Regions from separate parts of the Psychrobacillus sp. Z3-81 genome, predicted to be linked through region 3. Evidence: predicted binding sites of a transcription regulator. Region 3 holds the regulator's gene; each other region holds the start of a gene.
What was found. The regulator LexA, encoded in region 3, represses DNA repair genes until DNA is damaged. The targets are predictions, from matches to a motif close to CGAACATATGTTCG.

Region 1 (7,942 bases), on a different contig from region 3:
TCGGCATCTGATAGGTCGTGAATCGCTTTTAGTAATAGGTATTTAAACATTCGAATTGGTGGGATTACATTTCGACTATTGTCTAAGCAGTACTTTGTCTTTAGCTCGTCCAGTATAAAGGAAAAATCAACTAGCTCGTTGATTTGGCGAAGCATATTATCTTTGGGGATGATTAAATCGTATAATTCCAGATAAGGGCTTAGGTTAAGCGTTTGTTGTTTGGAAATTATGGTCGCACCACCTTTTAGGAATACACTTATTATATAAAGAATCTGGGAGGCCTTGTTGAATGAAGGGATATCCTTATCGGGAGGGGGAAGAGTTGAATGGAATGGAGGCGGCGACTTCTGCGGGAACAGCAAATGTTATTTGCGACGAAAGCGTAGCGACAGGAGCACCGAGCGGAAGCACCCGGACTGAGCGTAGCGAGGGAGAAGGCTGGAGCCGTGCCCGCGAAAAGCGTCCGCCGAAATGGGAATCAACGATATAAAAAAGTGAGTATGTAACCAGATTTCATTTCACATACTCACTGTTAATATTTAATGAACTTTTTTAAGTGCCCTCGTACGGAGCTCATGGCATAAAATCTCTGCTATTGAATAAAAGGCACCTCATTAGAGGCGCCTTTCAAATTATTTATTCACCATCAATCGTGTAACGAACTAAGACAGCACCTGTTTTAGCATCGCCATAAACTCTTAATGGTTCTGCTTCAGAATCAGTCACTTTAGTGAAGCCAACTTTACGGTATAGAAGTTGCTCTGATTCATTCCATTTCGTTACGTCAGCAAGCTGTACATCAATTTTCCCTAGCTGTGTCGTAACTTCTCCTTTAATGGAAACGTTCTTCGGTACATAAATCTCTACAGTACCAGCAATTGCCGTACCTTCTATTTTTCTTGCATCCTTATCCTTTGTTGTAAGGATTACTTGACCGCTAATGGAAGAGCCTTCAATTTCTTTTAGCTTTCCATCTACATAGATGCGACCATTCATTGTTTCAACTTCAAGAGAGTCACCAGTCACTCGTTGTACTTGGACTGTACCATTTCCTGTTTCGATATCTCCACGGTTGAATGTAAGCTCGTCTAAATCAACTTTTCCATTTGTTGTTCTAATCTTTAATGTGTTTAATTCCAGATTTTTCGCTGTAAAGTCTCCATTAAATAATCTAGCAGAAATATGGTTATATGATTTTTTTGGAACATATAGAACAACATGCGTAGCAATAGTTTTCATATCACTGAATACACGTAGCTTGTTTGCTTCCGTTGTAAAAATAAACTCCTCTGCAAAGCGAGCTTTAACCTCTTCTTCATTTGAGCCGCGATAACATTTAGCTTTTACAACAGCCGAAACGTTTGCCTCTTCGGTAGGTATTATTTCAACCTTTCCGTTAGCTATGTTAATGCTGATATCGTCAAATTCAATACCCTCTTTTACTAACTTTTCTTCAAAAACGATAGGATCTGTGATTTTTACATCAAATTCGAAATCCTTTAGCTTATCCACTGTTCCTTGCATTAAGTGCATGAACTTTTCGCCCATAACTGTGAAATCACGTTTGATATCATCCAAAAAGTCAGGGTTTTGTTGTTTAGATGATGTTTTGCTGTTAGTAGATTGTTTGTACTGCATTTCTTCATTTACTGTTGGAGTTGCTGTTGTAGTTGTTTTCCCAAGAGCCTCTAGTAATTCTAGTGCTTCTTGTGCAGTGATAGTACCGTTCTCAACCATGTCCAGTATTCTTTTGCGTTCCTCTTGCATAATGAAAGGCCTCCTCCTAAATTGAAAATATAATACAATTTGATATCCCTCTATTTAGTACGGTTTATCTTCTAAAAAGTTTCAAACAAAACTTTATTTTGAGGAAGCTTCTGAAATAGCAGCACCCATACGCTCACGGTCTCTATCCAAAATAGTCTTCAAGTATTTCCCTGTATAAGATTTTTTATTGTTTGCTATATCCTCTGGTGTTCCCACACCAACAATCGTTCCGCCTCTATCTCCACCTTCAGGACCTAAATCAATTAGATAGTCCGCTGTCTTAATGACATCTAGGTTATGCTCAATGACCAGCACGGTATCGCCATTATCCACTAAACGTTGAAGTACCTCTAATAGGCGTGCGATATCATGAACATGGAGACCGGTAGTCGGTTCATCCAGGATATAAAATGACTTCCCATTGGAGCGTTTATGCAATTCAGAGGCCAGCTTTACCCGTTGTGCTTCTCCACCAGAAAGCGTTGTAGCAGGCTGACCCAATTCCATGTATCCCAATCCAACATCGTACATCGTTTGGATCTTCCGACTTATTTTCGGATGATTCTCAAAGAAAGCTAAACCATCCTCTATTGTCATCTTTAGAATGTCTGCTATATTTTTTCCTTTATAGCGAACCTCTAAAGTTTCTCTATTATATCGTTTGCCATGGCAAACTTCACAAGGAACGTATACATCAGGTAGAAAATGCATCTCAATCTTAATAATTCCGTCTCCTCGACACGCTTCACAGCGTCCGCCTTTTACGTTAAAGCTAAATCTTCCTTTTTTGTAGCCGCGTATCTTCGCTTCATTCGTATTGGCAAACAAGTCACGAATATCATCGAAAACACCTGTGTAAGTAGCTGGATTGGATCTTGGAGTCCGTCCAATTGGAGATTGATCAATATCAATTATTTTCTCCAGCTGCTCAATTCCTTCTACTCCTTTGTTCGCTCCAGGCTTTGTTTTAGCCCGGTTAATTTTTTGCGCTAGCGTTTTATATAGGATTTCATTTACTAAAGTACTTTTCCCAGAGCCTGAAACTCCTGTCACTGCTGTAAATACGCCTAGTGGAATCTCTACGGTGACATTTTTTAAATTATTCTCTGTAGCACCTTTTATTTTAATGAATCTACCGTCTGACTTTCTTCTTTCTAATGGAAGTGGAATAAATTTTTCACCGCTTAGATATTTCCCAGTAAGAGACTGATCATTTTTCATCACTTCTTCCGGCGTGCCCGCAGCTACTACCTGCCCACCATGGACACCTGCCCCTGGACCAATATCAATTAAGTAATCGGCAGCCATCATCGTGTCTTCATCATGCTCTACGACAATTAATGTATTTCCAATATCCCGCATATTTTTCAGCGTTTCTATCAATCGGTCATTGTCTCGTTGATGCAATCCAATAGATGGCTCGTCCAAGATATAAAGGACGCCAGATAAGCGAGAGCCTATTTGTGTGGCTAAGCGAATTCGTTGTGCTTCTCCACCTGACAGGGTTCCTGATGCTCGGTTAAGCGTTAAGTAGTCGAGCCCCACATTATCTAAGAAGCCAAGTCTTTCATTAATTTCCCTTAATATTAGTCGGGCTATTTGAAAATCCTTCTCCGAAAGCTTCAACTCCTTGAAGAATTGATATGCCTCCACAATAGAGAATTCCGTCACCTGTCCGATATGAAGAGATGCGACCTTGACCGCTAATGTTTCATCCTTCAAGCGGTATCCTTTACATGATGGACAATCATGAACACCCATGTATTTTTCCATTTGTTCTCTTGTCCAGTCAGAAGAGGTTTCCTTAAATCGACGTTCTATATTACCAAGTACACCTTCAAAATAGATGTGGTTATCTCTTACTTGACCGTATTCATTTTTATAACGAAATCTAATTTTGTCGTTTCCAGAGCCATATAAAATCTTCTTCCATTGGTCTGCTGGTAAATCCTTGACCGGCACATCCATCGGAATCCCATAATGGTTGCAAACGGCCGCTAGTAGATTAGGGTAATACTGGGAGCTTGTAGGCTGCCATGCAACGATTGCCCCTTCTTCTAGCGTTAGATTTTTATCCGGCACAACTAAATCCGGATCAACCTCTTGCTTGGTTCCCAAGCCATCACAATCTGGACATGCACCGAATGGGCTGTTGAAAGAGAACATGCGTGGCTCTAATTCGCCAATAGAGAAGCCACAGATTGGACATGCGTGATGCTCGCTAAACAAAAGCTCCTCATGCTCCATGACATCTATTATTACCCTACCATCACCAAGGCGTAGAGCTGTCTCAATAGAATCACTGAGGCGAGCAGCGATGCCTTCTTTCATTACAATTCGGTCGATCACTACTTCGATGTTGTGTTTTTTATTTTTATCTAGATTGATATCATCATCTAAATCTATAAGGTCTCCGTTAACCCTCACACGAACATACCCCTGCTTTTTCATGTCCTCTAGCAGCTTTACATGAGTTCCTTTTCTACCTGAAACGATTGGTGCAAGTATCTGCATTCTAGTCTTTTCAGGATAGTCGTTTAAGCGATCCACCATCTGCTCAACCGTTTGAGAGGAAATCTCTATGCCATGCTTTGGACAAATTGGTTTGCCTACTCGTGCAAATAACAGACGCAGATAATCATAGATTTCCGTCACTGTTGCTACGGTTGAGCGAGGATTTTTACTTGTCGTCTTTTGATCAATAGAAATAGCTGGGGATAGCCCTTCAATGACATCTACATCTGGCTTGTCCATTTGTCCTAAGAACTGTCTTGCATAGGCAGACAGTGATTCTACATAACGTCGCTGACCTTCGGCATAAATCGTGTCAAATGCTAAAGATGACTTCCCAGATCCAGATAATCCTGTCATTACGACAAGCTTATCTCTAGGTATGGTCAGGCTTACATTTTTTAAGTTATGGGCGCGTGCACCCTCTATTCTAATTTCTTGGTTTTTCAAAAACCTCACCCTTCCAGCTTGAGTTCCAGAATCGCATCGCGCAGCTCTGCAGCTCGTTCAAAGTTAAGCGCTTTTGCTGCGTCCTTCATTTCTTTTTCTAGATTTTCTAATAGTTTACCCTTTTCTTCTTTAGTTAAGACTTTTCCACTTGTTAATTGCTGCGCATAAGTAGTTTCTTCTTCTGCAACCTTTGTTGCACGTATAGCCTCTCCGACTTTTTTCTGGATGGTTTTCGGAGTAATACCATGCTTTTCATTGTACTCCATCTGAATTGTTCGACGACGCTTCGTTTCGTCTATTGCCTTGCGCATGGAATCAGTCATTTTATCCGCATACATAATTACCTGACCATTCGCATTCCTCGCAGCACGGCCGATTATTTGGATTAACGATCTCTCCGATCTTAGGAAGCCTTCCTTATCTGCATCTAATATTGCTACTAAGGATACCTCTGGAATATCCAGACCCTCTCTTAAGAGGTTAATCCCGATAAGAACGTCATAGGTACCTAATCTCAGTTCTCGAATTATTTCGATACGTTCTAGTGTTTTTATCTCTGAATGCAAGTATTGCACCTTTATCCCAATTTCCTTTAAGTAGTCAGTCAGATCCTCAGACATTTTTTTCGTAAGAGTCGTGATTAGTACTCGTTCATTCTTTTTCGTACGCTCATATATTTCATTTATTAAATCATCGATTTGGCCTTCTATCGGCTTCACGGTAATTACAGGATCAAGCAACCCTGTCGGACGAATAATCTGCTCTACCATTTCAGGAGTATGCTCTAGCTCATATGGACCTGGAGTAGCAGACACATAGACTGCTTGGTGAATATGACGTTCAAACTCTTCAAATGTCAATGGGCGGTTATCAAGCGCCGATGGCAAACGGAAGCCATGGTTTACTAACACAGACTTTCTCGCCTGGTCACCATTATACATTCCTCTTACCTGCGGCAGCGAAACGTGACTCTCATCGACAACGAGTAAAAAGTCCTCTGGAAAGTAATCCAGCAGTGTATATGGGGTAGCCCCTGCTTCTCTCAGCGTTAAATGTCTAGAATAGTTTTCAATTCCAGAGCAAAAACCCATCTCTTGCATCATTTCCAAGTCGTATCTTGTCCGCTGTTCTAATCGCTGAGCCTCTAAAAGCTTATCTTCACTTCTTAAGTAAGCCAGCTGTTCCTCCAGCTCTTTTTCGATATTTTGAATAGCGATTTTCATCTTATCTTCTCTTGTCACGAAGTGAGATGCAGGGAAAATAGCCACATGATCTCTTTCTCCTATAATTTCTCCGGTTAAGGCATCCACTTCTCGAATCCGGTCGATTTCATCTCCAAAGAACTCTACTCGAAGACACCTCTCGTCTCTCGAAGCTGGAAAAATTTCCACTACATCGCCTCTAACACGGAAGGTACCACGAGTAAAATTAATATCGTTTCGTTCATATTGAATGTCTACCAGCTTACGTAACAGCTGGTTTCGCTCAATTTCCATACCTGTTCTAAGAGAAACAAGCATTTCTCTATATTCCTCTGGATTCCCTAAACCATAGATACAGGACACAGACGCTATGATGATAACGTCCTTTCTTTCAAATAAAGAAGAAGTTGCCGAATGTCGCAGCTTATCAATTTCTTCATTCACGCTAGAATCCTTTTCTATATATGTATCGGTTTGTGGAACATAGGCCTCTGGTTGAAAGTAGTCATAGTAGCTGACAAAATATTCAACTGCGTTATTCGGAAAAAATTCTTTAAACTCGCTATAAAGCTGTCCTGCAAGTGTTTTATTGTGAGCCATCACAAGTGTTGGCTTATTTATTTGTTGAATCACATTAGAAATCGTAAAGGTTTTACCAGTACCTGTAGCACCAAGTAGGGTCTGATGCTTCTTCCCTTCCTCTATACCTGCTACTAGCTGTTTAATCGCCTCTATTTGATCTCCCGCCGGTTTATACGGAGCCTGTAAATCGAATAGTTGATCCATAAGTTAGCCTCCCATATCTGAATATTTTTAGTGTATCATATTCCCTTTTTGAAGACGAATAAAACGAACGTATGTTTTAAAATAATTATTTTGAGTATTTTGGAGAGCTTGGCGGGGTGTTGGAGTTACGTGCGAAGCTGGTTCGGTTTGAGTGGAGCTTTTGATTTGAGGTTGGATTTTGCAATTGGAAGATTGCTTCTTGCTGTTTGGATAGGGGATCTTGCGATTTGGAGAGGATATTTTGCGATTACCAGTTGGATCTTGCGATTAAGAGAGGGTATTTTGCGATTAACCCGTTGGAGCTTGCGATTGCACAATTGGACATTCTATAGCTGTTAATTCCAAGTGAACCGCCAATAATTATCCTAATATTTCCAGAGTTCTTCCATTACGTGCGATTGGCTCCGAGTTACTTGCGGTCGCCAGCGTGTTACTTGCGGAGCGAAATTGGTTTCTTGCGGTATTGGCAGCAATACTTGCGATATTGAACCGTTTACTTGCGATTGGCAAGTTTTTTCTATTCTCAGCATGCTTCCATTCAAAAAAAGACTGCAGCATCCGTGCTGCAGTCTTTTCTATAAATCTATCTTGTTGTTGCTTCTTTGGCTAAAAATAATCCAATCGATTTGTTTTGCTTCCAGATCGCATCCCACCTGAATAATGGTACCGGTCTTTCTCCCACTGCCGGCGAGATTTCTAAAGTAATCCCTGGATTTTTTGTTTCTTGAATAAACCAATCTGCCGATGAGCCAGAGCCCGGTAAATTTTGTGGTGGAAGTACTCGGTAGCCTGTAATGTTGGATAGCTTTGTTGCAAGTCCTCTATCCCTTTTTAAGCGTGTGGAATTCTGATAGTTGAACCAATACATAACCTGACCTGAGGAATGGTAGGAGATATATGTTTTAAAGTTATGTTTTTTGACAAAGTCTCTTAGTGCTCTAGATTCAGGCTCGCTAAATACTCGGAAGCCCTTATACGCCATGTAAGCCGGCTTTTTATTTCCACCTCGAATGGTCTCCCATTTGGATGCAAAGTTATCGTTTAAATCTACGCCACGGATATTTGCCTTCCATCTATTAAAGTTCGTGCTTCCATTTATTTGAGTGGCTAGCTTTCCAAACCTTAATGATTTAGGACCACTTTGTACCAGGGTAACTCCATCTGGATTCATCATAGGCACAAACCAGATAGATGTTTGATTTAATACACTATGAACATTGTAGCCA
Region 2 (7,942 bases), on a different contig from region 3:
TTACACTGCTAGCAAAAAAAGGACCAATAAGTAAAATAGATCCAGTTAGCAAAGAAATTGCTTTACCCTTCTTTTTCATATACGACATAATCCTTGTACTAAATACAAAAAAAACCTCTAATTATTAGAACTATATCTAATAGTTAGAGGTGTACTATAAACTTCTTAATCAGAAATGCCGTTTATTTATTTGGCTCGTCCATCTTCAGTACAGCCATGAAGGCTTCTTGAGGAACTTCTACAGAACCAACCTGCTTCATACGCTTTTTACCTTCTTTTTGTTTCTCCAGAAGTTTACGTTTACGAGAAATATCTCCACCGTAACATTTTGCAAGTACGTTTTTACCGATTGACTTAATGGTAGAACGCGCAATAATCTTTTGTCCAACTGCCGCTTGAACAGGGACTTCAAATTGCTGTCTTGGAATTAAAGATTTTAGTTTTTCTACAATTACTTTTCCACGCTCATACGCAAAGTCTTTGTGAACGATAAAGCTTAGGGCATCTACCTTTTCACCATTTAATAAAATATCCATTTTTTGAAGCTTCGATTCCTTATAGCCAATTAACTCATAATCAAAGGATGCATACCCTTTTGTGCTTGATTTTAAAGAATCAAAGAAGTCATAAACGATTTCTGATAATGGAATTTCATAAATAATGTTTACACGGGCAGAGGATAAATAGTCCATCGTGATAAAGTTACCACGTTTACGTTGGCACAGTTCCATTACAGATCCAACGTAATCCTCAGGCACCATGATAGAAGCTTTTACATACGGCTCCTCGATACTTTCGATTTTTTGAATGTCTGGCATCATCGATGGGTTATCTACTTTTACACTTTCACCCTTCGTTAGCTGTACATTGTACACTACGCTTGGCGCTGTTGTGATTAAATCGATTTTAAACTCACGCTCGATACGCTCTTGAATGATTTCCATATGTAATAATCCTAAGAAACCACAGCGATATCCAAATCCTAAAGCTTGAGAGGATTCAGGTTCAAACTCTAATGCCGCATCATTCAATTGAAGCTTCTCTAATGCTTCTCGCAAATCATTATATTTAGAGTTATCAATTGGATATAGTCCGCAGAATACCATTGGGTTCATTTTACGGTAACCTGCTAATGGCTCTGATGCTGGATTATTCGCTAATGTGATGGTATCCCCTACACTTGTATCTCCCACATCCTTCATAGAAGCAGTTAGGAAGCCTACGTCTCCAACAGTTAATTCATCACGTTGAGTAGTTCTCGGAGTAAATACTCCTGTTTCAACAACATCAAATTCTTTTCCAGAGGACATCATACGAATTTTATCTCCCGGCTTTACAGTTCCTTCTACAATTCGGATATAAGCAATAACTCCACGATATGGATCATAAAGAGAATCAAAAATAAGTGCTTTCAGTGGAGCTGCAGGATCTCCTGTAGGAGCTGGAACCTTTTCTACAATCTGTTCTAGAATTTCTTCGATTCCAATTCCTACTTTTGCGGATGCATGCACTGCTTCAGAAGCATCTAATCCAATAACTTCCTCTACTTCCTGTTTTACGCGCTCAGGATCAGCAGCAGGCAAATCAATCTTATTAATAACTGGTAAAATCTCTAGATCATTATCTAAAGCCAAATAAACATTCGCTAAAGTTTGAGCTTCTATCCCTTGAGCAGCATCTACTACTAAAATTGCTCCCTCACAGGCTGCTAGGCTTCGAGAAACCTCATAGGTGAAATCCACATGTCCCGGAGTATCGATTAAATGGAAAATATATTCTTCTCCATCCTTTGCCTGATACTTTAATTGGACCGCATTTAATTTAATGGTGATTCCACGTTCTCTCTCTAAATCCATCGAATCAAGTAATTGATCCTTCATTTCTCGTGATGTTAACGTTTTTGTTTTTTCTAATATACGGTCTGCTAGCGTAGACTTCCCATGATCAATATGGGCGATAATAGAAAAGTTCCTTATCTTTTTCTGTCGTGCCAGTCTCTCTTCATTGTTCATGCATGTTCACTCCTAATTAAACTATTATGAATTATACTATGAAGATAATGCATATTACAACAAGAACTAGCTGAAACCCCTTGTGTTCCAATGTTTTGCTCAAACTAAGGTGTTTACCTAAATGCAAAATAATGTTCTTTCATGCACCAATCTGGGGCTAGTTGGGGCTAATTTGGGGCTAATTAATAACTTATTATAGGCGGCGTAATGTACAGAAATGGATATATATAATTTGTTACTGACTACTCACTAAGGTGGTCTTTTTTATATCACCATTCCCACCAATTCTCCAAATACACAGGTTTATTTCACGATTTGTCAATAATAAACCATTTTTCGTTTATTGATTTCCTCTAATACAATTTGTATAAAAGCTTACCTGCTTCGAGAAGGTATCTCCAATTTCTTCCGGAAATGAATTTAAACTACCCTTTGTTCTCACAGTAATGTCCTTAGAGCCTAGTTTTACTCCATCAACTTTAGAAGGTGTGAATTTATTATTCATATTGTTTCTTTCCAAATAAGATCATCTTTTAGCAAGGTTATATTATAAATACTATGTTTTATCAATCAAATTTAGATTATGAGCAACTTTAATCTAAATTTGATTGAGTAAATTTGATTGAGTAAATTACATAAGACAATGCCTACATACATCAGTTACTTTTGTTACTTGAATTTTTAATATTATATTCACTTAGACTAAATTCAAAATTATCTAATGTTCCATTATGTATATAACTAAATGAAAGGATTCCTAAATATGGTCTAAAAACAAGCTTTTGTCGGTCTGGTAGTGTATTATATATTAAATCAAAAATTTTTACTTCCTCATAAGTATCACCATTTAGTAAATTAATTTCTCGCGTGTCATTAACATACCAAAAGTGCGACAAGTCACTTCTTGTAATGGAATTTAAGTCACCAAATCTTTGCCCTTTAAACATTGGGAACTCAAATAATAAATTATCATAACTTAGTGCTGGCGAACTATTTTCAATTTGTTGTTCTATATTCTTAAAGGTATCAGGTTCTTTCATATACTTTTCTACACTATCTAATTCTTCATTGGGTATTAGGAAAATTTTGTTAGCAACTAAGAATAGCCCTGAGATGTGTTCATCCTCGGTATAGTCCATTGGTGGTGAAGAAATTAATTCATCTTCACTTAATATTGCCATTCTGTCTCGAATTACATCTCGCATTTCTTGTGGAAAATTACTAACTTTATAAAGACTTACCCCATTACTTTTTATTTCTTCTAATATCCTAAATTTTATCCTTATATCTTTTATAACTTCTTTTTCATACTTAGGTGAATACACTGTATAAGTTCCATTGTAAGTCCAAAAGTTTCCTTCCTGTAAAGGCATATATTCTATTGACTCATCAACATTCCATGTACTAGTTTCCTTATAATCATATTTAATTTTAGTTACCTTAGAAATTTCTGCTGCTTGAATTTGAGCATCTGCAGATTTTATTGCTGTTTGAATTTGTGCTTCAATAGATTTATTTGTTGATTCTAATTGAAAGTATCCTGCTATAAAAACCGTTATAGAAGCTACTACTATTGGAACAAATATTAAAGTTACTGCATCTTTTAAAGTGAAACCTTTACCATTACCTCTTTTCTTCCTTCTGTTCTTCTTTCGATTCTTCTTTCCCAAATTAATTCCCCTTATTTATTATTTTTATCAGATTCTTTATTACTATATTATAGCTGTTCCCCCGGAATATTTGTTCAAAATACAAGTTATTTCATAAAAATACTCATTATACCAAATTAAAACCACTATTTAAATTATACTTCCCAGAATTGTGGTTTTATATAGTAATAATCTCTGCTTAATCAAAAATTATTCAACTAAATTGTCCCTTTAGATTGAGTGGTTTAAGTGTATCACTTCACAATGAATTTCCACTCAACTTGCTGAGAGAATAAGTATGACTCAATCCAACCTATCTAATAAGATGTCTAACGAATCTTACTCAATTGCAGATTTAGAAAAATTGCTTAGCAGTTAGATATAAAATTGCATATTAAATTCTTGGAACCAGATGGCAAATAATGTTGTCTGTTTTCTATTTACTTTTACCAATACTATCCATTAATCTAGATAAAAAGGAGATGGGTAGATTGAACAATTGGAAGAACAAAAAGTGGTTAGTGGTTAGCTGGAGAATTATATTTTTCTTTACCGTGCTGTTAGTGATTATAACACCAAGTTTCCTTACCTTTGTTTTGTTGATACTCACAGGTATTGGGGCATTAGCTAGTAACTTTCTTTATAAATCAGCAAATAACACTAGCAACGTTAGCAAAGATGCAAAAAAAGATAACACACAAAACTTTCAACCAACAAATGACTTTAATGCCGTGCCTGTTGCAGCAACACTTTCAAATGAAATATCTAGGAGTCCAAAAGTAAAACATGATTATTTTACCTTTAATGTGGCTGGGGTAACTATGAAAAATGATGATAATAAAGATATTCAAAAACTGCTAAAACGTTGCGGAAAATTATATTGTGAAGAAAACTTTATAGAACTTTATAGTGGTTATACAAACAAGGAAATTTTAGAGGACTTCAATGAAGTGACAGAATTTGAAGATGTTGAATTTGGCGAAGAAGAAATTTCATTTATTCCTGAACCAACAAACAAATACGATAAAAACGCCATAAAAGTCTTCATTGATTTTGGGAATGAGGGATTGCAACATGTTGGTTATGTGCCTAAAATACACACCGAAATAATAAGGACCATTCTTGATGAACAAGAAGTTATAAATCTATCTGCCCGCTTTGTTGGTGGTAAAGTTAAAGAGATAGAATATAATTATGAAAAAGATAAAGATGTGGTAATCACCAGGGAATTAACACTTGGGATAGAAATTGAAATAAAATATAAAAATAAATAAACTTTCTATAATTAATCGGTGAAAGACATTACTATACTTAAAAACCACCTTCCATCACTGGTTGGTGGTTTTCTTTTCATTTTCTATTCTTTGTTTTTCTACACGATCGGCCATCTTAGCTATTTTTCCAACAGCTTCTCACTCTTCATTATTCAACTTATACAGATTATCAAGAAACCTCATAACTTCTTCTCTAGGATACTTTTCTAACATTTCTTTTAACAATGCTTCCATTTTTAATAAATTAGCCGATTTCTCCAATTGACTCACTCCATTATCGTAACGTCTACTATTTCATCTATCTTTATATCGTGTAATTTAAATGGATCTTCAAGCTTTATAATTCTTCTTTTTAAATCTATATCCTCCACAATTCCGCGATTATAGATAAACTCGCCAGCTCTCCATAGCTTTAGTTTGGTATCAGCCTTACTTTTTAAAGCTACTTCTATTGTTTCCTGAAGCATTTGCAAATCAAACTCATCCAGCTGTGGACGTGGTACCTTCTCTATGTCATCTACATACTGCCTTAACAGTGAGACATGCTCAGTCAACATCATAGCAGTCCATTTCTTCTTTCCGCGGTCTCTCACTTTCGATAAATCAGGTAGCTCAAGCATGTCATCAAAAAAGCTACCGTTCATATAATCACGTCCTTTTTGATTATTATACGAACAATTGTTCTTATTTATAACTTGAAATTTTTAGGGGAAATAAAAAAGCCACCTACTCTAAGATGGCTTTTAACTATAAAACTTATAGTCCAAGAAGTTGCTTTTTTTTCTGTTCGAATTCATCTACGTTAATAATTCCAGCATCTAAAAGCTCTTTATATTTTAAAATCTCATCTGCATTAGATGTAATAACAGATGGTTGTGGGATACTTTCTTTGGTAGTTTTTAGTTTATCCAATACTCCATGGATTGCGCTGTTTACAGATGAAGCGGAAGCAGAGTCCAATGCAATGTTAAACTTTTCTTGTGGAGTATCTATAGTTAAAATTCCATAAACCATTCCTTTTTCGAAAGAGATATCATTTATTTTTTCATGGTTAACAGCTTTGAACTTTTCTCCTGTTAACGACTTTTGTCCAAATAAAATTCTTTTGTTGGTAATCGCATAGGCATAGTTATTATCATGTTTTGTAATGGATTCATAATTGTGCAACCCTATAAAAGTCATTAATACCTTTTCATCTCTGATAAGATTATCCTGTAAAATTTTAAAGTGTTTAACTCCCCATTTTTCGTTAAAACCTGAGCCAAAATTATTCTCTTTACAATAATTATACATATTTTCTGCACGGGACATTGGGTCATCGCCAAGCTTCATTTCTTTTTCTTGAATAATTTCCTTAATTTCTTCAACAGTGATCTTATTTACATTAATCGCAGTAGCTCCTCCAGCTCGTTTTAAACAACTGGGGCATAACCAAGCGTCTGATTTTTTTACTTTAAAACGATTTAATCCAACTTCTTCATTGCAAACTCCACAAACAACTTTTCTATCAAAGAAACCCATAACAACATCTCCCTTTACATAATTGGAAACTTTTATTCATAGTTTATAATAACAAAAAATAACAAATTATGGTACGAGGAATTTTTGAGCAACAACTTTTCACCTAATCTCTAATTTATAAATAAAAAAAGCCTGCTACCAGTCAAGGTAACAGGCTTCTGTATGTTTATTATTCTTTTAATACTTTTATACTGCTAGTCCAATAATTGTCCTTTGGATAAAAAAATATCTTATGTGAGATTCTTTTTTAGATTAAAAAATATCAATCATTAATCCAACCATTTGCGTAACATTTAGCATTTTCACCACTGTTCCCACACATCATAAAAAGTTTGTAATAACCTTCAGGAACCCCCACCCTGTATGCTTTATCATCATAAGGATTATTTGCAGTACCATTTGTTATTCTTTTACCGTTAATATCATCCACCCAAAACGAGAGAGGATATGTCCGCTGATCATCACCACCAGTACCAATATAATTCACACCAACATGTAAAAAATTACCTTTGTTCACATATACCCAACCAGATTCTACCGGTATATTTCCACCTTCAGGATAAACCCAGATATCCAATCTCTCTGCCAGTGCTGCTGTAGAAAATACAAACATAGATAGTACAACCATCAACGATATTAATACTTTTTTCAAACTAATCTCTCCTTCTCGTCGCTATTTTTTCTGTCTTTCAAAGTACAACATTCAACCTTTTTCTTCTATTTCCTCTATATTTTTACAAAATAAACCAAAAGTTTCATTAATACTTTTTCTGTTAAGGCATTTTCTCATAATCACTTATTTTTTTATAGTAATATTTATTCTAATAATAAAGCGACCAACTCAATTAAGAGAAGGTCGCTTTTTATTATTTAGTTTCATTAATTAAATGAGTCGTCCATCCATATCTAGTTTTCAATTTAGCTTGGGCATCTTCTGCCGCTTCCTTAGTACTAAACGATCCAGTATATAACCGATAGGAAGGATTAAAATTAGTAGTATCTGCTGTTTCATATATAGTCCAACCAAAATCAGTCTTTACTTTATCTACTGCATCTGCAAGTGCTCTCGCATTTGGGAAAGTACCTGTCTTAATACGAAAGGTGTCTTTTATTTGAGTAACGGATTTAACAGCCTTCTTTGTAGGAGTTTGTAACTCTTTCAAGCGTTTACGCACACCATCCATATTAATACCCGGGCAAGCTGTTTTGGTACCACTAAATTCATTATGTCCCAGCACATCGTTTACGCCTAATCCAAAGTTTTTGAGTGCTAATAAGCAACGTTCTTCAAATGCTCTTTCCTGTGCCGGTGTGAAGCTTCCATTACCAACTAGGCAAATATTATAGATGTAAGTATTGTGACCGCCCACACCGTTAGTCGGATAGATTGGATCATAGCAAAGCTGGACAGTACCATCTCGAAGAATGATTTCGTGATAGCCTCCCTTTGTCCATTTCAGCCCCTTCCATCGGTTGTTCCAGAAAG
Region 3 (7,942 bases):
TGACCCTCCAAATTGCGAAAAGAGTTCGAGATATTTTAGTGGGAGAATATAATAATGTCAACGTATTGATGAGTAGGACAGGGGATACCTTTCCCTCATTGGTGGACCGAACAAACCAAGCAAATGCATGGGGAGCAGATTTCTTCCTATCTATCCATATTAATGCAGGTGGGGGAACAGGCTATGAGGATTACATTTATCCGGGCAGCGGCGCCCCGACTACTACGTATCAAACAAATATCCATTCAGAGGTCATGAAGCTCGTGAATTTTACGGATCGTGGAAAGAAAACAGCGAATTTCCATGTGCTACGAGAGTCTAATATGCCAGCGATGCTAACTGAAAATGGCTTTATCGATAATTCAAATGATGCAGCAAAGCTAAAAACCACCTCTTTCATCGAATCGCTGGCACGTGGTCATGCAAATGGACTGGTGAAATGCTTTAACCTGCAGAAGAAAAGCTCAGCGGTGTATCATACGGTTGTCAGCGGAGACACGGTGTACTCACTGAGCCAGCGTTATGATAGCACAGCGCAACAAATAAGAGACTGGAACGGACTGGATGCCAACTACACAATCTATGTTGGACAAGTATTACGAGTGAAATAAAAGAGGAAACCCCTATCTGCATATTGCGGATAGGGGATTTTTTTATTTCTTCCCTTGCATAATAAAATACAAAAACCAGACAGCGTGGTTCTGCTCATCAGCGGCAGCTTGGTTGAAAGCATCCTTAATCACAGGATCGGGTGTACTTCTAGCGATTTCATGATAAAAATCAACCGTTTTTTGTTCATCTAAAAATGCTGCATGCAGACCAGAAAGAAATTGGTCCGGACATTTTTCCGTTCGCTTTGGGGTATGCTGTTTTCCTGTAATGGCTTGATACAAATAAGAAAAAGTCTGGAAATGGCGTATCTCATCTTTCCGAATATCTTCAATCTGCTTTTTGATGTTACGATTATCCGTTTGACCAGCTAGCTTTTCGTAGCAATGAATAGCCGTGTATTCACCATCAATTGCCTTCATAAGATTTGCAATTAAAGTATCTGGTGCATACTGAGTAAATTGATTTGTCAATTTCCTATCACCTCTATCGGTAAAATATGCATTTAGTAGGCGTATGGTTATTTGTCCAGTGAAAAAAGGGCCGATTAGCCCCTTTTAGTAAACCCCGTATTTTTCTATCAGTGCTTCCATTTGACGGCTGAATTCGCGGTCCATTTTTCTAACCTCAGCAAGAATTTCATTTGCCTTGGTGATTTTCGTATAATCTCCTGTATATACTGCATCCATTACCTCACTAAACGCAAGATGCTGCTTGTTCATTGCATCGATAAGCATTTCATGTAAAAGGATTGTTTCCTCGTTGGGTGGTAGGATTGCTTCTAGCTCTTCGATTAATACCATATTCCAAGGTAGTATTTCTATAGCGATAAGGTCAGCAAAATCATAGTCCGTAATTGTTTGATTCGCAGAAGCCTCTCGAATCTCATCCCATCTTCCGCCTAGCTCAGCGATTTGTAAATATGCATTACGTACTTGATCGACATAAACCTGCACTTGCTCCTTATCTTGTAGGATAGTGTCCATTGGAGCTTCTGTTTGAGTTTCCTCTTCCGTGTTCGTACCCTCATCGACAACTGTTTCCTCTTCTTCAACCTTTTCTTCTACTGCTTCTTTTTCTTCTTCTACAACTACTTCCTCTTTCGACTCTTCTTTCTTATCCTCAGACTTGTCGAACAATCCGCAGCCGGCTAATCCGAAAATAAGGGGCAGCGTTAGCACTATGAACCATTTTTTCATTTACACTTCTCCTTCTGAACATTTTTGGTGCCCGAAAGACACAGCTTTTTTTACTATATTCAAGAAGTAAGCGGTTGGTACGGATTATGTCTAATAAAGCCTTATCTGTATCCAGCAAGAAACTGCAAACATGGTCACCATTTGGACTCGAGTAAGGATAGCTTTCACCAAAAAATGGATCCAAGAAGGAAGGAATACTTTTATTGCCTAAAAGTCAGATTTTTTCTACCTTGTCTTCTTCCATTTCAAAGGTAATTAAAAATTTTTATTTTGCATGTTTAGAGTTGAAAAAGGGGGGGTATAGTTAACAGGTCCTTCAGCTAATAAGAAAGTTCTAGATGGAGGCTTTGAACCAGTAATAAATAGTGAGTTCTTAAATGGACTATTTGCTTATTAGACGTGTTCGAGGAGTGGAAAAATGAATAATATAGAAGAAATAATTAAGAAGATAAATGAGAACATGGAGAAGTTAGACATACTAGCTACCAAAAAAATGATGGAGGATTACATGCTTCAGCTGGATCGAAGAAGACACCATCTTGTAGCTTCAGCAAGAGAGCTTTACGATTCGATGAAACAGCAAAAGGAGAGTGGATTGCCACCACTAACTCGAAACGAAGTAAGCATTCTTTATACGATTAATATATACTCCTCCAAATTCGATATTCGAGGTATAAGAGCAGTGATAAAAGCGCATCCTGAGTTATGGGTACGTGATGATATCGAACATTATTTCAATGAGGATGCAAAAATTCTTTTACAAGGGATGAATGTTATCCCTAGAATACAGAAAAAACAAACCCCCCTTAGCTCGTAAGCAAGGGGGGTTCTACGGTCTAAACAAAATGTCCACTTTTTGTTTAGACGTGATATCGGCTCTTTTAGAATCTTACTTTGTTAGTCATGAGATGTCAATGAAAATCATTGAATATGACGGTAGACCCCAACCACTTTCCCTAAAATAGAAACCTGATTCACAATAATTGGATCCATAGAAGAGTTTTCAGGCTGAAGACGGAAATAACTCTTTTCTTTGAAGAAACGTTTTACAGTAGCTTCGTCATCCTCCGTCATAGCAACTACTATATCTCCATTATTGGCAGATTGCTGTTGCTTGACAACAACATAGTCTCCATTTAAGATTCCAGCTTCCATCATACTGTCTCCCATAATTTCTAGCATGAATAGGTGGTCTTCTGATGTCCCAAAGGTCTCAGGAAGAGGAAAAAATTCTTCAATATTTTCAATAGCGGTGATAGGTAGACCAGCAGTTACTTTCCCTACTAATGGAACATGAACAACTCCTTGTCTCTCCACAGGTGCTTCTAGACCATCTAATATTTCAATAGCACGTGGCTTCGTTGGATCTCTTCTAATTAATCCTTTGCTCTCTAGTCTAGCTAAATGTCCATGCACAGTAGAGCTAGAAGCTAGTCCAACCGCTTCACCAATTTCACGTACGGATGGTGGATAACCTTTTTTACGTACTTCCTCTTTTATAAATGCAAGAATATCTTCCTGTCTTTTGGACGCTTTCTTCAATGAATTCACCTCTTTAAGTATTAATCCAACCTTATATTATTTTCTTAATAGTAGTATACCAGTATCATTGTCGAAATGCAAACATAGGTTCTAATTGTTGTTGACAAAAACAAATGTTCGCATTATGATAATAACATACATACCGAACAAGCATTCTGTTTATGGAGGGACTTTTATGATTACTTGGATTAAAAACAATTATTTTATAGCACTTTTCTTTGTTCTTAGCTTATCTTTCATTAGCTTATTTAGCCTTTCTCAAGCTGTTCATGGCGATGAGGAAAAGGTTATTACAATAAAACAGGGTGACAATCTTTGGAGCCTAGCAAATAAATATGCATCTAATCAGCCGAAAACTGACTGGATTGACACTGTGATTCACTTAAATCAGCTACAGGATTCAAACATTAAAACTGGACAGGTGCTAAAAGTGCCTGGTGAAAAAGATTACGATGATTACCTTCTTATAAAAAATACAGAGATTGCGGGTTCTGAACAATGAAATCTGTTATCTATTGTCGTGTAAGCACCGACAAATCAACCCAGGAGACTTCTTTAATTAGACAAGAAGAAGAGCTAAGAGATTTTGCCGAGAGCAAAGGCTTTCAAGTGGAACAAGTATTCCTAGACCAGCATAGTGGCTATGATGTGGAACGAGAAGGTCTTTTAGAAATGCTTAGCTATATAAAAGAGCATGAAATTACGGCAGTGTTCGTTCAAGACGAAACAAGAATTGGTCGAGGAAATGGTCGTATGGCCGTGCTCCATCTTTTGCAAAAGACCAATACCACTGTATACACCTTGCAAGATAAAGGAGTCATTAATTTAAATGAAATGGATTCCATGCTATTAGAAATCCTGGCTCTTGTGGAGGAGTATCAACGCAAAATTCATAATGCGAAGATTAAACGTGGTATGAAAAAGGCGATATCAAATGGCTATCGACCGGAGAAAAATTTAAAAACAAGAGGAAATCCAGAGGGAAGAGATAGAATTGATATCCCTATTGAAGAGATTGTTCGCCTGAGAAATGCAAATATGACCTACGAAGAAATAGCTTCCACTTTAAACGGCCTAGGTTTTTCGATTAGTAAAGCCACCGTTCATAGGAGATACAAAGAATATGAAGAAGCACACAGAGAGTAATAACTTGCACTCTGTGTGTTTTTTTCATACCTTTATATAAGGGATAATGGAAAGGATGAAAGATATGTTAAGTAAAGAAAAACTAGCAAGAATCAGTCAGCTATCTAAAAAGTCCAAAACGGTTGGACTTTCGATAGAAGAAGCGAAGGAGCAAAGTGCGCTTCGTAAGGAATATTTAGAGACTTTTCGTGCAACCATGCGTGATACAATAGAAAGCGTGAAGGTTATTGATCCAGAAGGCAATGATATTACGCCTGAGAAAGTCAAAAAGGCTAAGAAAGATAAATTTCTGAATTAATGAATCATTGCATAAATCATTGATAAACCTGAAATAGTTGGTAAACTAAAGCTGTAGAAAAAAATTGATCGAGAGGATGTCATTTAATGTCGTTACAATCTGATTTGTTAGCAATTACTACAATCCGAACTTTATCTATTGATGCAATTGATAAAGCAAATTCTGGTCACCCTGGCTTACCAATGGGGGCAGCACCAATGGCATATACCCTATGGACGAAGCACATGCGCCATAACCCATCTAACCCTAAGTGGTTTAATAGAGACCGCTTCGTTTTATCAGCTGGTCACGGCTCCATGCTTCTTTATAGCTTACTTCACTTGGGTGGATATGGACTGCCAATGGAGGAAATCAAGAATTTCAGACAATGGAATTCCAAAACACCTGGACATCCAGAATTCGGACATACGGTTGGAGTGGAAGCTACAACAGGTCCATTAGGACAAGGAATTGGAATGGCTGTAGGGATGGCAATGGCTGAGGCACATCTAGCAGCAACGTATAACAAGGAAGGCCATGAAGTGGTAGATCATTATACGTATGCTTTATGCGGAGATGGCGATTTAATGGAAGGAGTGGCTGCGGAGGCTATTTCTCTTGCAGGACACTTGAAACTAGACAAGCTAATTGTATTATACGATAGCAACGATATTTCTTTAGATGGCGATCTACACAAATCATTCTCCGAGAATACAGCGAAGCGCTTTGAATCTTATGGCTGGAACCATATTTTTGTAGAAGACGGCAACGACATAGAAGCAATTTCTGCTGCTATTGAACAAGCGAAAGCTCAAAAAGACAAGCCGACGATCATTGAAGTAAAAACAATTATCGGCTATGGATCTCCTAATAGAGCTGGTAAATCCGACGTGCACGGTGCTCCACTTGGAAAAGAAGAAACGCTTTTAGCGAAAAAAGAATATAAGTGGCTATTCGAAGAAGACTTCTATGTACCGGAAGAAGTTTATGAAACATTCAAAAAAGCTTCTGACCGTCTTGGAGTTCAAGAAGAGGCAGCTTGGAATGAAAAATTTGCTGCATACGAAGCTGCTCATCCAGAGCTAGCAAAAACATTGAAACAAGCAATCAGCGGAGAAATGCCAGCAAACTTTGCAGATGCGTTGAAAGTATATGAAGAGGGCACATCAATTGCAACACGCTCGGCTTCTGGTGATGCTATTAACGCAATCGCACAAAACCTACCATCCTTCTTCGGAGGAAGTGCCGACTTAGCAGGCTCCAACAAGACAACAATGAAAAACGTTGGAGATTTCTCCGCAGAAAACTATGCAGGGAAAAATATCTGGTTTGGCGTGCGTGAATTTGCAATGGGAGCAGCATTAAACGGAATGGCACTACACGGCGGTTTACACGTATTCGGTGGAACCTTCTTCGTATTCAGTGACTATGTACGCCCAGCAGTTCGTCTATCTGCTTTAATGGGTCTTCCTGTAACATATGTCTTCACACATGACAGCATTGCGGTAGGGGAAGACGGACCAACTCATGAACCAGTCGAACACCTAGCATCTTTACGAGCAATGCCAGGATTGACAGTTCTACGCCCAGCCGATGCAAATGAAACAGCGGAAGCTTGGAAGCATGCAGTATCTTCTAAAAACAGACCAACTGCATTAGTGCTTTCTAGACAGAACCTACCAATCTTAAAAGGATCTGCTGAAAAAGCGAAAGAAGGAATTGCAAAAGGAGCTTATGTGATTTCACCAGCTAACGGAAATGCAGAAGGTATCTTACTTGCTACTGGATCTGAAGTGAGCCTTGCAGTGGAAGCGCAACAAGTACTTGCTAACGAAGGTATCCAAGTATCTGTAGTGTCCATGCCTTCTTGGGATCTATTCGAACAACAAGATCAAGCATATAAAGACTCTGTATTACCTCCAACAAATAGAAAGCGCCTAGCTATTGAAATGGGTGCATCCCTTGGCTGGCATAAATATACTGGCTTTGAAGGGGACGTAATTGCAATCGATAAATTTGGTGCAAGCGCTCCAGGTGAGATTGTCATGAAGGAATACGGATTCTCTGTTGAAAACGTTGTTTCTAAAATGAAAAACTTACTTCAAAAATAAAGAAGATTGAAAAGCAATTCGAGAGCTTTGAAAAAAGTTCCTCGAATTGCTTTTCATCTGTAATTTATCTATAGTATGCACATAGAATCTATAGTATAATTTTCATTGGTGTCTTGTACACGTAGACAAGAACGTAAAGGAGGAGAAAGCTATGCCAACATGGGGTTGGATAATAATAATCATTGTTGCTTTGATTCTAGGTCTTGTAGGAGGGTTCTTTGGAGCTCGTCAATATATGATGAAATACCTAAAAGATAACCCACCGATCAATGAGCAGATGCTTCGCATGATGATGGCTCAAATGGGTCGTAAACCATCCGAAAAACAAGTAAAACAAATGATGAACCAAATGAATAAAATGCAAGGAAAATAATCTTGCCTAATTACTGCACTCCAGAAGGAAGTGCAGTTTTTTTGTGGAATCAAATGCATATGGAAATAAATGAGAAGAGAGGGAGAAGGGAGGGGTATAAATTGTCAGGCAAGCTGTTGAGTGACGCCTGCGATTGAGGGTTGTAAAAAACCTAGGCTTTAGCAAAAATGTAGTCGCTACTAGATTAGAGCTTGAAAGTCGTAAAAACGGGTTAGAAAGTCGTAAAAATAGAGGCGAAAGTCGTAAAAATAGGGATCAAAGTTGTAAAAGTGAGCTCGCAACTAGATTAGGAGCTTGAAAGTCGTAAAAACGGGTTAGAAAGTCGTAAAAATAGAGGCGAAAGTCGTAAAAATGGGGATTAAAGTCGTAAAAGTGAGCTTGCTTCTTATATTAGGAAATCGATTGTAGCAAAAATGCCCTTGATTGTAACAAAAACAGCGTTCATTGTAGCAGAAATAGGCTTGATTGTAGCAAAACTGAAATCGCTATAGATTAGGAGATTGATTGTAGCAAAAATGCCCTTGATTGTAATAAAAACAGCGTTCATTGTAGCAGAAATAGGCTTGATTGTAGCAAAAATTAAACCGCTACTAGATTAGGAAGGTGATTGTAGCAAAAAGTTCGTTCATTGTAGCAGAAATAACCTTGATTGTAACAAAAATGCCCCTGTCTGTAGCAAAATGAG
Region 4 (7,942 bases), on a different contig from region 3:
CAAATCTCGGTGAGTTTAGTGAGGGTCTCGGACTACAAATAACGGATTATACAGCTGCGATAAAAGAGGAAATAGAGAGCCGAAAGGGGTCCTATGACCTTTGTATGCTATTAAATCACGTTGGAACATTTGCTGATGAGCCACTTGCAGAGGAAATAGATGAGATAGATATCATCATCTCTGCTCATGACCATAAGCTATATCCTAAAGCAAAGCTTGTAAACGGAACAATTATGAATAGTGCAGGAAATTATGGAGAGCATGTAGGGATAGTAGAAGTAGAGATAGTAGACGGAAAGACTACATTGCTTCATTCGGAAACAATCTCAACGAATGATGAGCTGGAGGATCAAGAAATTGTTTCGATTTTAAAAATGAATAAAGAGAAGGCTATTCAGGTGTTAAGCAAACCCTTATACACAATTGAACAGCCGCTTTGGCACGATGTAGTAGAAGAGAACCCGCTTTCTAACCTCATAGCCTCTGGGTTGAGAGATATGTTAGATACAGATATTGGGTTGATTAATAGTGGAATATGTAACAATGGTATTTTCCGATATGTTTCTCGGAAGAAGTTAATAGAAACTTGTCCTTCTCCTTTAAATCCGACTTACTTTGAAATTCAAGGGAAACATCTATTAGCAGCATTAGAACAATCCTTAGACGATCAAGTCTGCCTTGCAGAAGGAAGAGGGGCTGGGTTTCGTGGAAAATTTGCAGGAAGACTGCATGTTTCCGGAATGGAAATACTTTATAGTGGAACAACTATTAAGGAAGTCTTTATTAATGAAAAGCTCTTAGATCCTGAGCACTGGTATTCTGTTGCAAGCTCTGATTACCTCCACCGAGGTTCTGGCTATCCTGACCTTGCTAATAATAGAAATGAGAGATATCTTCCGGAGGAAATAAAGGACGTAATTCGTATATATGCTTGTAAACCTGAGTTTATAGAGGATGCATTACTAAAAAGGTGGAAAGAAGTATCTTACGTTAGGGGATAATAAAAAATGGAACCGATGAAAATTCGCGAGCGTGGAGTACAAATTGGTAGATTACAGCCTGGAAAGAAAAGTTGTATAACGGATATCCCGGGGGTGATGGTTGGACATGTTACTTTAGATTATCCTCTTCCGAATGATGAGTATGCTTGTACAGGAGTAACGGCCATTCTACCGCATGGAGATAATTTGTTTGCTAACAAAGTAATTGCTGCTGGTCATGTGTTAAATGGCTTTGGTAAAACGACGGGATTGGTACAAGTTGACGAGCTGGGAGTCATTGAAGCGCCAATTATGCTTACAAATACTTTTGCGATATCAGCAGTGACACAAGGAACTCTTCAATACATGCTAGAACAAAACAGTGATATAGGTGAGACCACTGGGACAATTAATTTAGTGGTTGGCGAATGCAATGATAGTCACTTAAATTCTATTCGTTCACTTCCAGTAGAACCCCAGCATGCAATAGAGGCAATTAAGCGTGCTTCTACAGATGTCTCTGAGGAAGGAGCTGTAGGGGCTGGTAAGGGAATGGTGTGCTTTGGCTATAAAGGGGGCGTGGGGTCTTCATCCCGAATAATTCAGGATGAAAAGAGCGGAACGTCTTTTACTATGGGCTGCCTGATTGTAAGTAACTTTGGGAAGAAGGAAGAGTTTTTTGATTATCGTTATGAATCAAATAAGGCGAATGAAACACCTACCGTTAAAAATCCGGCAGATGGCTCTATCATGATGGTAATTGGCACGGATGCCCCGCTTAGTAATAGACAGCTAAAACGAGTAGCTAAAAGATGTGGGGTCGGGTTAGGTCGAACTGGGAGTCACTATAGTAATGGGAGCGGAGATATTGTTATTGCTTTTTCTACTGCTCATAAAATTCCTCATAATTCCAGTGAAATGGTAGAGACTCGACAGGAGCTTAGAGACGATCACCCAATCATGAATAGCATTTTTCAGGCGGCAACGGAGGTTATAGAGGAGGCTATTTTAAATTCGCTATCTCAAGCAGTCGTGACGAAAGGGAGAAAAGGGCAGGTAGTCTATCCATATCCGTTTGAATGATAAGGGATAAACAATGAGGCTGGGTCAAAATCGAAGGAGAAGAGCTTATGGCACTGTCATAGGATAGGAATTATAAGTGCATTCTTATTTTGGAGATTCTTAAGGTTCTCCGCAGCGTCGGAGGCCAACAGGATGTTGGTCAGGAAAACGTTGTCACACGATGTGACGTTCTTAGTTTTCCCTCCCCACAGGTGAGCCATAGCCGAACGCTAAAGCGTGCCGTTGCTATGGCTCACCCGTCTCCCTCCTCCTGTTGGAGTCGCCGACGCTGCTACGAACCAATAGTGTTGCCTTCTAAGTTTAAATGTTGATTAAGAGATTATAAAAAGGATTTAACTCATCAAGAAAGAAATGGAATTCGTCCAACCTCTTTCTTCGGATTAATACATGGGACTCAGGTCCTCCGCTGCATCGGAGGCTTTCCGCAGGCCAACAGGATGTTCTCCTGAAGCCGCGCCCCCAGGAAAGCGTCCAGCCAAAACGGAAATCAACCCCAAGTTACGGTGAAGAACCAAATTATTTAAAGTCTAGTTTTAATTTCCCTTCTTCTAGGATTAGCTTAGCGTCAAAGGTTTGGCCGTTTTCTGCTACAAAGCCTTTTATTGTGTTGGTGTTTCCTTTTGTGCAAAGCAGCTTAATTTGGGAAGGAGTAATTTTCTTCTTTAAAAAGAAGCCGTTGAAGGTTTGCGTACAGCCGTTTTTATAGTTGGTGCATCCATAAAAGTTTTTCCTAGCAACAATTGAGCCTTCCTTACATTTTGGACAAGGTGCGATTGGCTCTTGTTTAAATTTTGTATATTTTGATGAGGTTTTAACTGGCACAGTGCTTCCATCAATATCCTTTGACTTAATCGCACTAGGAGCTTCTTGCAACAGACTGTTAATAAACTTTGAGATGCTTTCTAAAAAACGTTCGGAAGAGCCTTCGCCATTACCGATTTTTCGTAGATAGTTTTCCCATTTAGCGGTCATGGAAGGACTTGAAAGTAGATTGCCTTCTATTGACTGACAGAGCACCCTTCCCTTATTGGTGATGGATACAATGTTTTTATTTACCTGGATGTAACCATGACGCTTGATCGTTTCGATTATACCGCTTCTTGTAGCCTCCGTTCCTAGGCCTTCTACCTCTTTTAGAATTTCATTTTCTTCTTTATCCTCCACAAGCTTGCCACAGGTTTTCATCATAGCGATTAACTGTCCCTCTGTGTATGGTTTAGGGGGAACAGTTTTCCCTTCCTTTATTCCGATTTCACCTTCCACATTTTCATGAAGATGTAAAATGGGAAGTTTATTTTCTTCTTTTTTATCTGACTTGCTAGCTTGGAATAATTCCTTCCAGCCTAAATCCCGTTCTGTTTTCCCAATCGTGTAAAAGGGTAGCCCATTTACTTCTGTCGTGACCTTTGTTTCCGTATAAAAATAATCTCTATGAAACATAGCGATAGTCGTACGGACCACTTCTTCATACAAATTTCTTTCTAAAGGAGAAAGCTTGCTTAAGGTAGATGGGGTAGGAATTTTTTTTGTTGGAATAATAGCATAGTGCTCTTGTACTTTGGAGTTATCCACATATCTTTTTTTAGGGTAGCTAGAGGCAATAGGAAAGGGATGTTGAATTACTTCTTGATACTTTTCTACTTGCCCAGCAATATAAGCGAACTCGTTCGTTGTAATATGACGAGAATCTGTTCTTGGATAGCTCACCAGCTTTTTCTCGTACAGCGATTGCATTGCTTTCAGAACATTGGCAGGACTCGTCTTCCACAAGCGGTTGGCGGTAGCCTGCAAGGTTGAAAGAGAATGTAGCTGTGGGGGTGCTATACGCTTATCCTCGGTTTTTAAGGAAGTGATATCCCCAGGAGAATTAGGTTGTATGTGATGCTTTTGTAATAGCTCCAGGATTATTTCTCTTTTAGGTTCCTTTGCTTTTGCTTTCCCTTTATAGCTTCCATTGCTACTTGTGAATGTTGCTTCCACCTCAAAAAATGGTTCTGATACAAATTGTTCTATTTCAAGCTGTCTCTGATAGATAAGAAAAAGTGTGGGAGATTGTACTCGTCCTATCGGAAATACATCCTTTACGCCCTTTTCTTTTAAGAGTAGTGAGTAGAGGCGAGACGCATTCATACCAACCAACCAATCACTTATTTGTCTTGCTTTCGCCTCTTCATACATTTGTAAATCTTTTTTGTTGTTCATTAGGTTGGCAAAGCCTTTACGTACTTCTTCTACCTCTAATGAGTTAATCCATAGCCTTTTTATATGGTGACCTCGTGTACCGGTTTGATGATAGATACTATAAAAAATATTAGAGCCTTCACGGTCTACATCACATCCATTAATAAGGGTATCTGTTGATTTAAACAGATTTTTTACTATGTTAAATTGCTTGTACTTGCCTTTTGCAACTTGGAATTCATACTTTTCTGGCAAGATTGGAAGGCTAGATAAGGTCCAGCGATTCCATTTAGGATCATAGGCTTTCGGCTCTTTTAACTCCACTAAATGACCAATTCCCCATGTAATATAAGCACCTTCAGGGAAAATTTCATTTGGCAAAATTTCTAGGAAACCGTCATGTTTTTTTACTTTGAATGCGTCCGCATAGGCCTTGGCTTGACTAGGTTTTTCAGCTAAAATTACTGGTTTCAATTCATCACCCCATGTATGGATTGCAAATATTATGCTAGGAATTTTCCGAACGTATATTCTTTATTATAGTTTGAATGAAAGGAAGAGAAAAGTAAATTTGTTTTTGAGACATCTAACAAAAAAGACGAGGAACATACCGTAGAATTATCGCATAATGTTACAAAAAGCAGGTTTACTGCTCAGTAGAATGAAGAATACCAAAGGAGATGTCCATTATATCAGAATCAAAAGATACTAATAAAGCGAATTTGGTAAAGATTGCACGAGAACAAGTGAAAGCACAGAGGAAACTGATGAAACAAGTACGAGACTCAATCGAAGGTAAGGGATGCTAAAAAAAGAAGTAGGAAAAAAGGGGTTGTCTGAAAAGTGATCTTGAGAGGGAATCTTTGCGAACACTTCAGGAGCTGTGCAACATAGCAAAAAGGGGCTGTACCATAAGTTGAAAACTTATGAGACAATCCCTTTTCTTTCGTTCCTAATTTTTTGCTCCTGTTATGAGACCTACTAGATGGAGCTACGTATTAGTCTTTTTTATGAGCTACGATAATCAGTTTCCCTTTATCTAGCTCTTTTTCTGCAGCTTCTGCTTCTTGAGTTGTTAAGCCAATTGCAACCATTTTACTTCGAAGCTCATCACCACGAGAAGTAAACATATTTTTCATGGAATTTAAGAAGCCTTGTTCCTTTATGCCGACATCCTTTGTGTCTAAGGCATCGTTGATATCATCTGCTCGCTCTTTAAAGTGAGCAAAAATGTGGATGTGGTCTCTTGAATATCCTTCAGCTTCTAAACGTTCTACCTCTTGTTTAGCCTGTACTGCGTTTTCTACAGTTAATTTTACTGTCATAAAAACCCCTCCATTTTTTATTCTTCACTTTATATTTACCCTTCTTGTACGGTATTTAAACAAAAGGAAAGTAATTGAGTGACCGATTCACGAATGGTTTGATATGATAAAAGAATAAAGAAGGAGGCGATTCGGGATGGATTCTGGAAGGAATAGAATAGATGAATTTAAGCAAGTAATGGGTAATTACCCTACAGGCGTTACAGTAGTTACCACTATGGATCAAAATGGAGAGCCGATAGGACTAACGGTAAATTCTTTTGCCTCCGTTTCTTTAGAGCCCTTACTAATCCTGTGGTCAATTGACAAACGGGGATATTCCTATGATGCTTTTCAAAAGGCTGAACGGTTCGCTGTTAATATCTTGTCTGAAGAACAAGGTGATATTTGCCAGCTATTTTCTAGTAGAGTAGAGAATCGGTTTGACCATTGTACATGGAGTGAGTCTGTGCACTCGTTACCAATACTTAGGGGCAGTCTGGCTGTCCTACAATGCAAGGTATATGAACGAGTAGAAGCGGGAGACCATACTATTATCATTGGTGAAGTAATAGATATTGATAATCAAGCTAAAAATCCTCTGCTATACCATAAGAGAACGATTGGTCCGATTCCTCGTACGTTTTATAATGAAAAATAAAGGTAGCTTAGACTGAAGGAAATTCATTTGTATGTGAATTTCCTTCAGTCTTTTTTACTACATAAAATAGTTATGACTCTTCCAATTGCATTAAAAAATGAAAAGAGTTGTAAAATTTTGTTTATAGATAATGCGAAAAGGGGTAAGAGGTTAATAAATAGTTAATCTGGTCAGAAAAGGGGCGAGTAGGATGATACTTTCTCTAAAAGAACAAGCATTAGATAGTAAGCAACAGATCATTCAATTCTTTGATGTATTAAAAGCGAATGTGGTACGTGCTAGATCTACTATTACGGCCGTTTTTTTAATAGCCTCCTTTGATAAGCGAGGTGAATTAGAGGATTTGCAAGCATATTTAGCCCAGAAAATTAGAAAGACAGATTTTCTGTTCCAGTTGGAGTCGACTTCTGAATGGTGCCTAATCCTTCCAGGAAGTGGAGAAGAAGAGGCGGTAGCTTTCATGACAAGATTATTTAAGGGAATGGAGGATTCTGCGGTCAGGATGTCTGGCTGCGTAATAGAGATAGGAAACAATAAAACGGAACTCGAAGAATTACTAGACGCTGGCAAACGCAGCTTAACCCTTGCAAAAGAGAAAGGCAATTGGACTATCGAGAGAGTAGATATTTTCAAGAAAAAAGAAAGGCAGCTTATTAAGGTCAGCCTTCTAGAGGACGATACCATTTTTCAGCATCTATTAAACTCGTCATTAGAAAAATTGTCTTTTTCGCCCTTTGATTTAGACATTAGAACATTTTCAGATGGGTATGAGTTTCTCCAATCTGGATGGTATCAGTCTAGCCATATACATCTAATTATTATGAATGATATTTTGCCTAAGAAAAATGGCGTGGAAATTTTGCATACCATAAGGGGGCTCCCAAACCATAAAAGGTTCGTCGTATTTATGATGACGAAGAGAAAGTCAGAGGAGGATATGGTATATGCTTTTGAAAAAGGAGTAGATATTTATTTGACTAAGCCGTTTAATCTTCGTTTATTTGAAGCGCAAGTGAAAAGGACCCTTGAGAGGCTATGGCAATGATTAGACTAACTATATACATAGTAACCATGGTAATCATTATATTATTTCTCCTATTAATTGGAATCGGACTTTATCTAGCTTATAGAAGATGGAAACAAGTAAAAAAGTTAACTATAAGAGAAGCATATATTTCAAGGACAATAGAAGCTTGGAAGGATTACTTGGTAGAAAATAGACCATTAACACCTACCCTTCTTCCCACTAGTAAAGAAGAGATAGCTGGTATTGAGGAAATCTTCGTTGCGTATTTAAAAAATTTATCTAATGATTCTATTCAAAAGAATATAAGTTCTTTTTCCAATGACTATTTATATGATCATTATCGAAAACAGTTAAAAAGTAGAAGCTGGAGCAATAGAATGAATGCCATGTTTCGGATAGAGGATTTCCAAATAACTAAGCTACAAGATGACTGTAAGAGGCTAATGGAAAAGAAAGTTTCTCAAGAAGAGCTTTTTCAGTTATTGAGAATTATGTCTCTATTTAATCCGGCGCTTTTTTTAGAAAAGGTACTCGATTCTTTTACCAGGCTTTCAGAATATGAGTATAAGAGACTATTATTATCCATTTCTCCTGAGCTCTTAAATATATTAGTAAAGCAATTCGATGAGTTGCCACCTACATTTCAGTATTCCCTGATAGATACAATGGGGGTAAAGAAAGAATTAGAGTTTTTACCGTATCTAGA

Region 1: uvrB (excinuclease ABC subunit UvrB) is a predicted target of LexA. The motif match lies at 6,781-6,794, and genes of this name have one in related genera.
Region 2: AC1ECF_RS01530 (YolD-like family protein) is a predicted target of LexA. The motif match lies at 5,607-5,620, and genes of this name have one in related genera.
Region 4: AC1ECF_RS12455 (type IA DNA topoisomerase) is a predicted target of LexA. The motif match lies at 4,765-4,778, and genes of this name have one in related genera.

Annotation. Positions count from the first base shown of each region.
Region 1 covers NZ_JBWQPU010000004.1:180,516-188,457, forward strand. Annotated here, with positions in the region: partial or broken gene AC1ECF_RS06440 (transposase) at 1-230, opposite strand, end outside; gene AC1ECF_RS06445 (DUF4097 family beta strand repeat-containing protein) at 637-1,767, opposite strand; gene uvrA (excinuclease ABC subunit UvrA) at 1,861-4,728, opposite strand; gene uvrB (excinuclease ABC subunit UvrB) at 4,734-6,716, opposite strand; gene AC1ECF_RS06460 (hypothetical protein) at 7,077-7,274, opposite strand; gene AC1ECF_RS06465 (M14 family zinc carboxypeptidase) at 7,300-7,942, opposite strand, start outside.
Region 2 covers NZ_JBWQPU010000001.1:286,982-294,923, reverse strand. Annotated here, with positions in the region: gene AC1ECF_RS01560 (hypothetical protein) at 1-79, opposite strand, end outside; gene lepA (translation elongation factor 4) at 183-2,012, opposite strand; gene AC1ECF_RS01550 (hypothetical protein) at 2,353-2,532, opposite strand; gene AC1ECF_RS01545 (hypothetical protein) at 2,669-3,682, opposite strand; gene AC1ECF_RS01540 (HIRAN domain-containing protein) at 4,153-4,935, shown strand; gene AC1ECF_RS01535 (hypothetical protein) at 5,074-5,196, opposite strand; gene AC1ECF_RS01530 (YolD-like family protein) at 5,202-5,579, opposite strand; gene AC1ECF_RS01525 (PH domain-containing protein) at 5,692-6,456, opposite strand; gene AC1ECF_RS01520 (hypothetical protein) at 6,719-7,108, opposite strand; gene AC1ECF_RS01515 (N-acetylmuramoyl-L-alanine amidase) at 7,323-7,942, opposite strand, start outside.
Region 3 covers NZ_JBWQPU010000003.1:306,130-314,071, forward strand. Annotated here, with positions in the region: gene AC1ECF_RS05520 (N-acetylmuramoyl-L-alanine amidase family protein) at 1-611, shown strand, start outside; gene AC1ECF_RS05525 (ferritin family protein) at 654-1,031, opposite strand; gene AC1ECF_RS05530 (hypothetical protein) at 1,167-1,808, opposite strand; gene AC1ECF_RS05535 (hypothetical protein) at 2,227-2,625, shown strand; gene lexA (transcriptional repressor LexA) at 2,730-3,350, opposite strand; gene yneA (cell division suppressor protein YneA) at 3,526-3,852, shown strand; gene AC1ECF_RS05550 (YneB family resolvase-like protein) at 3,849-4,496, shown strand; gene AC1ECF_RS05555 (DUF896 domain-containing protein) at 4,561-4,794, shown strand; gene tkt (transketolase) at 4,881-6,884, shown strand; gene AC1ECF_RS05565 (YneF family protein) at 7,036-7,257, shown strand.
Region 4 covers NZ_JBWQPU010000010.1:125,817-133,758, reverse strand. Annotated here, with positions in the region: gene AC1ECF_RS12465 (bifunctional metallophosphatase/5'-nucleotidase) at 1-1,001, shown strand, start outside; gene AC1ECF_RS12460 (DmpA family aminopeptidase) at 1,017-2,063, shown strand; gene AC1ECF_RS12455 (type IA DNA topoisomerase) at 2,580-4,718, opposite strand; gene AC1ECF_RS12450 (YflT domain-containing protein) at 5,243-5,569, opposite strand; gene AC1ECF_RS12445 (flavin reductase family protein) at 5,706-6,209, shown strand; gene AC1ECF_RS12440 (response regulator transcription factor) at 6,400-7,254, shown strand; gene AC1ECF_RS12435 (HEAT repeat domain-containing protein) at 7,251-7,942, shown strand, end outside.